One region of the Vibrio sp. B1FLJ16 genome, then DNA from elsewhere that is predicted to be linked to it. Evidence: predicted binding sites of a transcription regulator. Region 1 holds the regulator's gene; each other region holds the start of a gene.
What was found. The regulator PurR, encoded in region 1, represses purine synthesis genes. The targets are predictions, from matches to a motif close to TNANGNAAACGTTTNCNTNA.
Positions count from the first base shown of each region.

Region 2: purL (phosphoribosylformylglycinamidine synthase) is a predicted target of PurR. The motif match lies at 1,200-1,219, and genes of this name have one in related genera.
Region 3: KHN79_RS09945 (uracil-xanthine permease family protein) is a predicted target of PurR. The motif match lies at 1,566-1,585, and genes of this name have one in related genera.

Region 1 is NZ_HG992749.1:1,981,257-1,984,544, reverse strand. Features, by position in the region: gene KHN79_RS09005 (TVP38/TMEM64 family protein) at 1-87, opposite strand, end outside; gene KHN79_RS09000 (TfoX/Sxy family DNA transformation protein) at 228-821, opposite strand; cyclic di-GMP riboswitch class I at 938-1,027, opposite strand; gene purR (HTH-type transcriptional repressor PurR) at 1,300-2,304, opposite strand; gene torD (molecular chaperone TorD) at 2,742-3,288, opposite strand, start outside.
Region 2 is NZ_HG992749.1:712,989-716,276, forward strand. Features, by position in the region: partial or broken gene mltF (membrane-bound lytic murein transglycosylase MltF) at 1-1,061, opposite strand, end outside; gene purL (phosphoribosylformylglycinamidine synthase) at 1,360-3,288, shown strand, end outside.
Region 3 is NZ_HG992749.1:2,187,446-2,190,733, forward strand. Features, by position in the region: gene KHN79_RS09940 (DUF2066 domain-containing protein) at 3-1,202, opposite strand; gene KHN79_RS09945 (uracil-xanthine permease family protein) at 1,634-2,887, shown strand; gene upp (uracil phosphoribosyltransferase) at 3,029-3,288, opposite strand, start outside.

The sequences.
Region 1 (3,288 bases):
CTCTAAAGTGAGGTATTGGCTAAAACTTGCAGCCAGTACAATGATCGTTAACAGTAGGATTAACCCAAAAATCAGTTTCTTATTCATATTTTACTCCAGAAGGGTTACCTTTTCCCAACTCATAACGGATACAGTAGGTATAGACAGCTTGAGGCAGAAAAAAATTTCAAAAAAAAACCGCAGACGAAGCTGCGGTTTTAGAAGTTTAAGGAAATTTAGCTGAATACTTATCTCGAAAGAGCGTTTTTCAACTCTTCTCGTCTAGATTGAGGTACGACGCTCCAATGAGTGCCGTTTATTGCGCCTTCTAAGGCCCAGAGCAGTTCAATGCTAACCTTTGCTGAGTGAGAGTCACGTATCGCTTTATAAGCGCTTAGTGCACCTTCTTCTTCAAGCTGTTCTACTGATTCAATACCAGCTTTTTTTAGCATTCGCTCTGTAGCGAGCCTTAAGTTAGGCAGATCTTTCAATCTGTCTGGCTTGCTAGTTGCTTGTTGTTTTTTTTCTAATTTAGCTTGTTCTAATGACTGCTTCGCCACTTCGACTAAGCGCTCACTTGATTCCCATAAGTCGTTGGAAATCGCGTAGTACTTAGTAACTACCGGAAACCCACGCTTTTTATAAACGTACGGTTTTAGTCCTTGTGTCTCGAAGTTAGATGAAGTCTGTTGGTCTGCTCGTATATGAAGTTGATCATTTACAACAAGTGCAAACATCGTTTCATCTGCGAAAAGCCCGAAGCCACCAAACATAGAGCGCGACTTGATCGTGCCAAGTGGCTCAAATAGCTTCATAGAATCTTTGAGTATCGGTTTATCCATGATGTGTTATCTCGGTGTAATTAATATTACGCCACCAAAAGTCAGGTCCGAGAGAATAGCAAATACATACAAGAATAATGTCATTAAAGGGTAAACTCATTATATGCATATTTGCCATCGGCAACCCCGCTACCTTTCATTCTATCAAATGGTTAAGGCCGGAAGCTTTGCGTCCCACCCTTTCGGATGGTTTGCCCTGTGCGTGACCATATGAGGATACTTGTTATCTTGAATTAACATCACGTTTTAGCGATCAAAATGTGATTTTCCTTCAAAAAATTGCAAGGTATTTATGGGTGCTTGTTCATATGTAAAAGATGTGATTATGCATGAGCTAGTTACTGTGTGATATGGATTGTAATTATATAAAACAGTGCTTTACTAATGTTATTTTTACGGTATGGGACTACGATAAAGAGACTAAAAATTTAATTTATCTGGATAAAAATAAGCGCTCATTAAGAGCGCTTATGGAGAGTTAGTTAAGTTTCTTTACCGTATTTCGGACGACCAACTCTGGTTGCATTTCAAAAATGCGTTTTTCGTGGTCTTTATCTTTAATACGTTCTAGTAGAATTTCGAACGCATTTTTACCAACACGACGTTTAGGTTGGTGAATCGTCGTCAATGGCGGAGAGAAGTATTCTGCCAACTCAATGTTGTCATAACCAATTACGGAAATATCGTCAGGGATCTTGATGCCGTTTTGCTGTAAGCGACTCATAAGGCCTAATGCCATCGTATCGTTAAAGCAGAAAACCGCTGTTGGGCGTTTTTCCATTGCCGTAATTTTATCCGCAACCAAAACAGCAGTGTCACACTCGAAATTCCCTTCAAGAATCCAGTCTTCATTCACAGGAATGTTTGCTTCTGCCATTGCTCGGCGGAAGCCGACTATACGCTCTTTACAGGCTAACTTATCAAAATGGCCGCTTAGGCAAGCAATATCAGTATGACCGTTTTCGATCAGATATTTGGTTGCGATGTAACCGCCTTCTTCTGAGTTATCCATGATTTTGTCGGCTTGTGAACTTTCCGGACCCCAGTCCATGACAACTTTTGGAATGTTAGAGTGGCGGTCGAGCATCTCATTTAGCTCTTCCGTTAAGTCAGAACACATGACTAAGATCCCATCAACGCGTTTTTCCGCAAGCATACGAATGTAATCGCGTTGCTTTTCGTAGATACCACCGGTATTACATAAGATCAGTGTGTAACCTTGACGGTAACAGTAGCTCTCAACACCATCAATGACTTCAGAGAAGAACAGGTTAGTCGATTGCGTTACCAACATACCAATAGTACGAGTTGAGTTACATTTCAGACTGCGAGCAACCGCACTTGGTGCATAGTTAAGCTCATCAACTGCTTTCATAACTTTTTCTTGCGTTGCTTCTGCAACAAAACGCGTCTTATTGATAACGTGTGAAACTGTGGTGGTTGAAACGCCGGCTAATCGAGCAACGTCTTTTATAGTGGCCATAAATGGTGTCCTGTATCGAGCTACTTAATATACCATTGAAGATAAACCGTTCTGCCTAATCCCTTTCGCAAACTCAGTGCAATAATCGCTTGCACACAGAGTTCGCATAGCGTTGGTTTCTCCTGAAACAGTAAAAGGTTTGTAGCGATATAATAGGCTGAGGCTGCCGATTTTCCTAAATTGAGCGAAATAGCGAACTTCAACCTGTAAAGAAAACACAAAAACCGCTATTATTTCAGCGGTTTACATGAAAATCATATTTAATCGTTTGCGTTCACATTTTAGCTCTATATGGACGAGCTCGCAATAATAACAGCAATAATTTTGCGTATTTCAAGTCACATTTTGATGGCTAAAAAAGTTAGTGTTTTCAATCAGGTTAACGCAAGAGAAAATCCGCAAACCTGGTGTGAGAATTTTCTGAAAAAAGACAATGCCTATTCACCAGTAAGATAAGTACTGTCTAGTTTGCAAAATGCAACGAGTAATTGTGCAACGCTGGCATAGAAACCAAACTCATCTAATTGATGACACTTTGCAGAGAATTGAGGCAACCAAGACATGAGTTGATGCTCAATGAAATGGTTCTGCTGAACAAAGGCTTCTTCCATATGCTTTTCCTGCTCGTACTCGTTGGAGCGAATGATCATGTTGCCCAAAAAATCGAGTTCTACGGCTAGGTGATCAGCAGGTTCGTTAAGTTTGTCATCGACTTGTACACCAAAATCTGCCATCAACTTTGCCATTTCTTCCGCTGGCTTATCGTTTAGTAAACCAGATTTACCGATATACATAGAAGCATAGGGCAGAGCACCGTACTTTTCTGTTTTAAGAAACAATTCACAAAAGTCAGCTGCTAATTCAAGCTGAGCGTCTTCACGGTCTTGCAGCCGGTTTAGTGCATCGACGAGGTTATTAACCGCGAGTTTCAGAGACTCGTTTTCACCTAAGCCAGCTAAAAAACTACGAATTTCTACACTGTGG
Region 2 (3,288 bases), 1.3 Mb from region 1:
ACTTTTTGCTGTCGGTAAGGTCAGCATCATCATTCCGCGAACACCAGTCGGGGATTTGGCTTTTGGTTTCCAGTGAGATTCCTGATAAGCCAGAGCCGCGATTAAACGCCAGTCAAATTCTTCACTGTATTTCTGGAACAGTGGAGCCCACTTTGGCAGTTTATCGTCAAGTGCGCGGATGAAAGCTCTAGTATCTACATAATCGAAAGCTTCAATATGGCCGATATACTTCTCTTCTAACGTTGCCAGTTCACCTGACTGGTTAATGTTGCCGAAAAACTCTATCAGCATACCGTAGAGGCTTTCATCCTCTGAACGGCGGGTAAACCAGGATACAGTTGATCTTCCGTTAACTCAAAAGCCAAAGCTAAATCAGGATAAAGGCGCTGAGCCAGAGACAGCTCGACCGAGTCGGTGACCGTAAATCGCAGGTCTCCGGTTGAAACGCTTTTAAGTAAGTCTCTCGCATCTGCATCGCCAACGATTTCAAACTGTAATTCAGGGTACTGTTCCTTTAGCGCACTCAGTGTCGGCACATACTGCGATTGCTCGACTATTTTCAGAGTACCGGCAGCGCTACTGTTTTCTTCTGATTCACTGTCTTTCGTTGCTTGATATTTGATTAAGCCCTCAATGTCGCGAGGACGCAGTTGCCCCTTTTTATAGACGACTTGCTGGCTGACATAGTAGTAGGTCGGTCCCGGGCGAAATTGTTTCATGGCTTGAGGCGTTTGATTTAGCCCCGTGGCAATTATATCAATATCGCCCTTCTTCAATGCCGGAAATAAGTCGGCTTGTCGGAAGGCGGGTTTAATCTCAAGTTTCACACCGAGTTCTTCGGCAAACTTGCGCGCAAGTTCGTAATCCAGACCAGCAGGACCATCCGGCCCGATGTAATAAGACAACTGGTTATTGAGTGTGCCAACTCTAAGAACGCCACGTTCCTGGATTTTTTCGAATTCACTTTTTGGATCCGACTCAATTTGGCAGGCAGAAAGTAGTAGCACAGAAGCGAAAAGTAGGACGCTGCGCTTGAGTCGGTTGAACTGGCTAATTTGCATTAATTGGTACTTCTAGGGAAATCTCTGATTACCTTTATATCAAAGCGAAGTGGCGGGGCAAAGTGAATCACACACATCGAGTGCGACATTGCGTACTTTATCGACATTTTGGGTGTAGCGCATATTTGAAGAAAAAATTGACGCAAACGGTTGCTTTTGGTGTTACATCACAAAAACAATTGCTATATAATGCGCTCGCAAAGGAGAGGTAGAATTGGTATAAGTTCGAAATTTTGCTAATAAGTTACTGAATTTATTCCAATATTACCTCAATCAATTGCATAAGAGACCTAAGCACATGAGAATTTTGCGTGGCTCCCCAGCTCTTTCTGAGTTTCGTGTAAATAAACTACTGGAACTTTGTCGTGAACAAGATCTGCCTGTAACTGGCATTTACGCCGAGTTTATGCACTTTGCGGATCTAAAATCTGACCTTGATGAACAAGAGTTAGAAAAACTAGAAAAGTTGCTGACTTACGGTCCAACGATCGAAGAGCATGAGCCTGAAGGTCTTCTACTTCTTGTTACGCCTCGTCCTGGCACTATTTCGCCTTGGTCTTCTAAATCTACCGATATTGCTATTAACTGTGGTCTGGACAATGTTAAGCGTCTGGAGCGTGGTACGGCGTACTACGTAGAAACATCTGCGACACTTTCTGATGTTCAAATCGACACAGTGAAAGCTCTAATCCACGATCGCATGATGGAAACGGTGTTTACTGAACTTGAAGCCGCTTCTGCACTGTTTGCTGTGGCAGAGCCAGCTCCAGTAGCTCACGTTGATATCTTAGCTGGTGGTCGTCTTGCGCTTGAAGAAGCAAACGTTTCACTTGGCTTGGCATTAGCAGAAGATGAAATTGATTACTTAGTAGAGAACTTCACTAAGCTAGGTCGTAATCCAAACGACATCGAGCTGATGATGTTTGCCCAGGCGAACTCAGAGCACTGTCGTCATAAGATCTTTAATGCAGACTGGACTATCGACGGCGTCGACCAAGAGAAGTCTCTGTTTAAGATGATCAAAAACACATTCGAAACGACACCAGACCACGTTCTGTCTGCTTACAAAGATAACGCAGCGGTAATGACGGGCTCTAAAGTGGGTCGTTTCTTCCCAGATCCGAAATCTCGTCAATACACTTACCACCATGAAGATGCGCACATCTTGATGAAGGTAGAGACGCACAACCACCCGACGGCTATCTCTCCTTGGCCAGGTGCATCAACGGGTTCTGGTGGTGAAATCCGTGACGAAGGCGCGACCGGTATCGGTGGTAAGCCAAAAGCGGGTCTGGTTGGTTTTACAACCTCTAACTTGCGTATTCCTGGTTTTGAACAGCCTTGGGAAACAGACTTCGGTAAGCCGGGTCGTATCGTAAACGCACTAGACATCATGCTTGAAGGTCCTCTGGGCGGTGCTGCATTCAACAATGAGTTTGGTCGTCCAAACCTATTGGGTTACTTCCGTACTTACGAAGAGAAAGTGACCTCTCACGCAGGTGAAGAAGTGCGTGGTTACCACAAGCCAATCATGATTGCTGGTGGTATGGGTAACATCCGTGACGAACACGTGCAGAAGAAAGAGATCCCAGTTGGAGCAAGCCTAATAGTACTTGGTGGTCCTGCAATGAACATCGGTCTTGGTGGAGGAGCGGCCTCTTCAATGGCGTCTGGTCAGTCAGCAGAAGATCTGGACTTTGCTTCAGTACAACGTGAAAACCCAGAGATGGAGCGTCGTTGTCAGGAAGTTATTGACCGTTGTTGGCAGCTAGGTGAAGAAAACCCAATCGCATTTATCCACGATGTGGGCGCGGGCGGTATCTCTAACGCACTTCCTGAGCTTTGTGACGATGGCGAGCGTGGCGGTAAGTTCCAGCTACGTGATGTACCAAATGATGAATTGAGCATGAGCCCGCTGGAAATCTGGTGTAACGAATCTCAGGAACGTTACGTTCTTGCGGTTGCGCCAGAGCATATGGAAGCATTCGATGCAATCTGTAAGCGCGAGCGTGCACCTTACGCAGTAGTTGGTGTGGCTACAGAAGAGCGTCATCTAACACTAGAAGACTCGCACTTTGACAACACGCCAATTGATATGCCAATGGATATCCTGCTTGGTAAAACACCGAAGATGCACCGTGAAGCAACGACATTGAAAGTAGATAGCCCAGCGATTACACGTGACGGTATTGAAATCAACGAAGCGGCAGATCGCGTACTTCGTCTT
Region 3 (3,288 bases), 210 kb from region 1:
TTTTATGAAGGTTGACCTGATGTCCACTCATAGATGAGATCATACTGTTCTTGTACCGGCGTGATAACAACTGGGACTGATTCCTGAGTTTCCTCTGCCTGAACTTCTGCGGTAACTACCCCCGAGCCTAGCTGAGCTTCATCTACCACAACTTCTACTTGCTGTGGCTCTTCAGCTGGTTTCACAACGAGCACTTCTTCCATTTGCTGAACTGACTCTTGGTACTCAGTAAGCTGCTTGATTGATGACGCTTCTTTTTCAAAGGCTTCTTTTGACGCTAATAAATGAAGTTTAAGTATCAATTCATTGCCTTGAACACGCTTCACCGCACTTCCTGCGACAGAGTTGAGTTTCTTCAGAGCACTTTCTAAACGGAAAAAGTCTGACGCTGAATTGACGTTCACCACTTTCATAGTGATACCATCTGAAGCCTCATCAGTCACAACTACCGCGCTCTTACTTGCGTAGTAGTCGGTAATACCATCAATCGTTGCGGCAATAGCATTGGTTCCTGATGCAGAGCCACTACGAGGCGCGCGGTGAGAAATCAGAATTGCAGATGGTGATTGATCGTATAGTGTCCAGCGAACCTGATCGCCTAACACACGCAGAACAAGCACGGCTTCAACCGGATAACGTTGACTGGCTTTTGCAATTGGTTCGGCAAAGCCACCCCAGACATCGGACACATTTACACCTGTGACATCTTCAAAATCACCGACAGGAAATGTGATAGGCAGCCCTCGGGCATCTGCCGAGTCACGCAACCGTGAAAGATTCTGCGAGTCTGAATGTTCCCAGGCGATGCTACGCTCATAGGCTTGTTCTTCCACTACCCAGACAAGAATATTCGAACGGTAAGTCGACCATGTAGGCAACTGCGCCTGAGTTAGAAGAGTATGAATCTGACCGCCGTTGAAGCGCATCTTCAAACCAGGCTGACCATTAACCTGACCATAACTGAGTTGCGATATATAACGCGAATTTGAGCTCAGCGCTTTTTCAACAACGGGATGGCTTAATGAAGACTGAGAACCAGTCGCTCTGACAATGACTTCTTTCATGCCTTGTTCACGAGCCAAAGATTCACCGTTCTCCTGCTCACTATCAATGACCACTTCGGCACGATAGATATCTACCTTAGTCAGTGCATAAACTGGCAGGGACATCCAACCTATCAGTAAGAGAGCTAAATAGCGCATAGTTTCATTTTCCTCTAAACAAGAAACCGCATGATAAGCAACTATCAAACCTTGGGCAAGGCAAACCCGGGCAAATAGCTTCAAATTCAAACAACTTATCGTTATTTGATGCACACTAATCAGAGTACATTAATTCGCCAATCTTTACGCCCTAGAACCTTCTTACTTGTTTGTAGGACTTAAATAGTATCGTAATGCTCTTGTAGTACCTCAAATGTAAGAAGCACGTTGTTTCATACTTTTCTTTGCCGAAAATCTCATAAAATATGAATTCACGCTCATAAATCAGACAATTTTGCTACCAAATCTCTCTCAATACATACTTTAGCGATGTGAAATCATAAAAAAGTTTGATCTAATCATTGTTGCAAACGATTGCTAAATGATATTATTCGCCGAATTTGTCTGCGTATCTTTAATAGGGAATTATTATGAAAAATGCGTTACAAGGCGCTCAGATGCTCTTTGTCGCTTTTGGTGCTTTGGTACTCGTGCCTCTTCTGACAGGCCTTGACCCAAACGTTGCACTCTTCGGTGCCGGTGTCGGTACTCTCCTCTTCCAATTAATCACTAAACGATCTGTTCCAATTTTCCTTGCCTCTTCTTTCGCGTTTATTGCTCCTATCATGTTCGGTATCCAGACTTGGGGTATCGGCGCAACAATGGGCGGCTTACTCGCGGCAGGTATGGTGTATATTGCTCTTGGAGCGATGATTAAAGTTCGCGGTGTGGGCTTTATCCATAAAATTCTGCCACCTGTTGTTGTTGGCCCAGTTATTATGGTTATCGGTCTTGGTCTGGCACCAACAGCAGTAAACATGGCAATTGGTAAAACGGGTGATGGCGCGGTTCAGCTGGTTAATGGTGATGCGGCACTAATAATTTCAGCGGTATCGCTATTAACTACCATTGCATTGAGCGTATTTGCAAAAGGCTTTCTGAAGCTGGTTCCTATCGCAGGCGGTATTTTAGCGGGATACTCAGTGTCTCTTGCTTACGGCGTGGTTGACTTCACTCCGGTAGCACAAGCTGCATGGTTGGCAATGCCAAACTTCACGGCACCGGAATTCAATATTAACGCGATTCTGTTTATGATTCCGGTGGCGATAGCACCTGCTGTAGAACACGTAGGTGATATGTTAGCGATTTCAAATGTCACTGGTAAAAACTACCTTAAAAAGCCGGGTCTGCACCGCACTATCGCTGGCGACGGGGTTGCGACTATGGCAGCAGCAATGGTGGGCGCGCCACCAAATACGACCTATAGCGAAGTGACTGGCGCAGTTATGCTGACTAAAGCATTCAACCCAGTGATCATGACATGGGCAGCGATCACAGCGATCGTCCTGGCTTTGGTTGGTAAATTAGGTGCGATTCTTCAGACTATTCCAGTCCCTGTAATGGGCGGCATCATGATCCTACTGTTTGGTTCTATCGCAACTGTAGGTCTGAATACACTTATCAAAAACCACGTTGACCTTCATAAATCTCGTAACCTTGTTATCGTTGCGGTTACATTAGTGTTTGGTATTGGCGGTATGGCTTTCGGTATTGGCGAATTCAGCCTCCAAGGTGTGAGCCTGTGTGGTATCGTGGCAATCATTCTTAACCTGGTACTTCCAGACGATTTGGGTGAAAACCACGTTGTGGACAACGCACAAATGGAAGAAGAAAGCGCGAAGTAATTTTCGTCTGCACCGTCTCTATTAAAGCGGTGCCTTTTATTCTTCTAACTCTTTGTTAAGAAATAAGAGATACAAAAAAGGCTTGGTGAAAACCAAGCCTTTGTTTTTTCTATTCGGGTTAACTATTCACTAAAGAACGAATTACTTAGTACCGAAGATCTTATCACCCGCATCACCCAAGCCAGGGACGATGTAACCTTTGTCGTTTAGCTTCTCATCGATTGCGGCAGTGTATAGCTCAACATCTGGGTGAGCTTTCTCTAATGCTTCGATACCTTCAGGAGCCGCTACCAGAACAAGTACTTTAATCTGGTTACAACCTTTCTCTTTTAAAAGATCGATAGTTGCGATCATAGAACCGCCTGTTGCAAGCATTGGGTCAACAACCAGTGCGATACGCT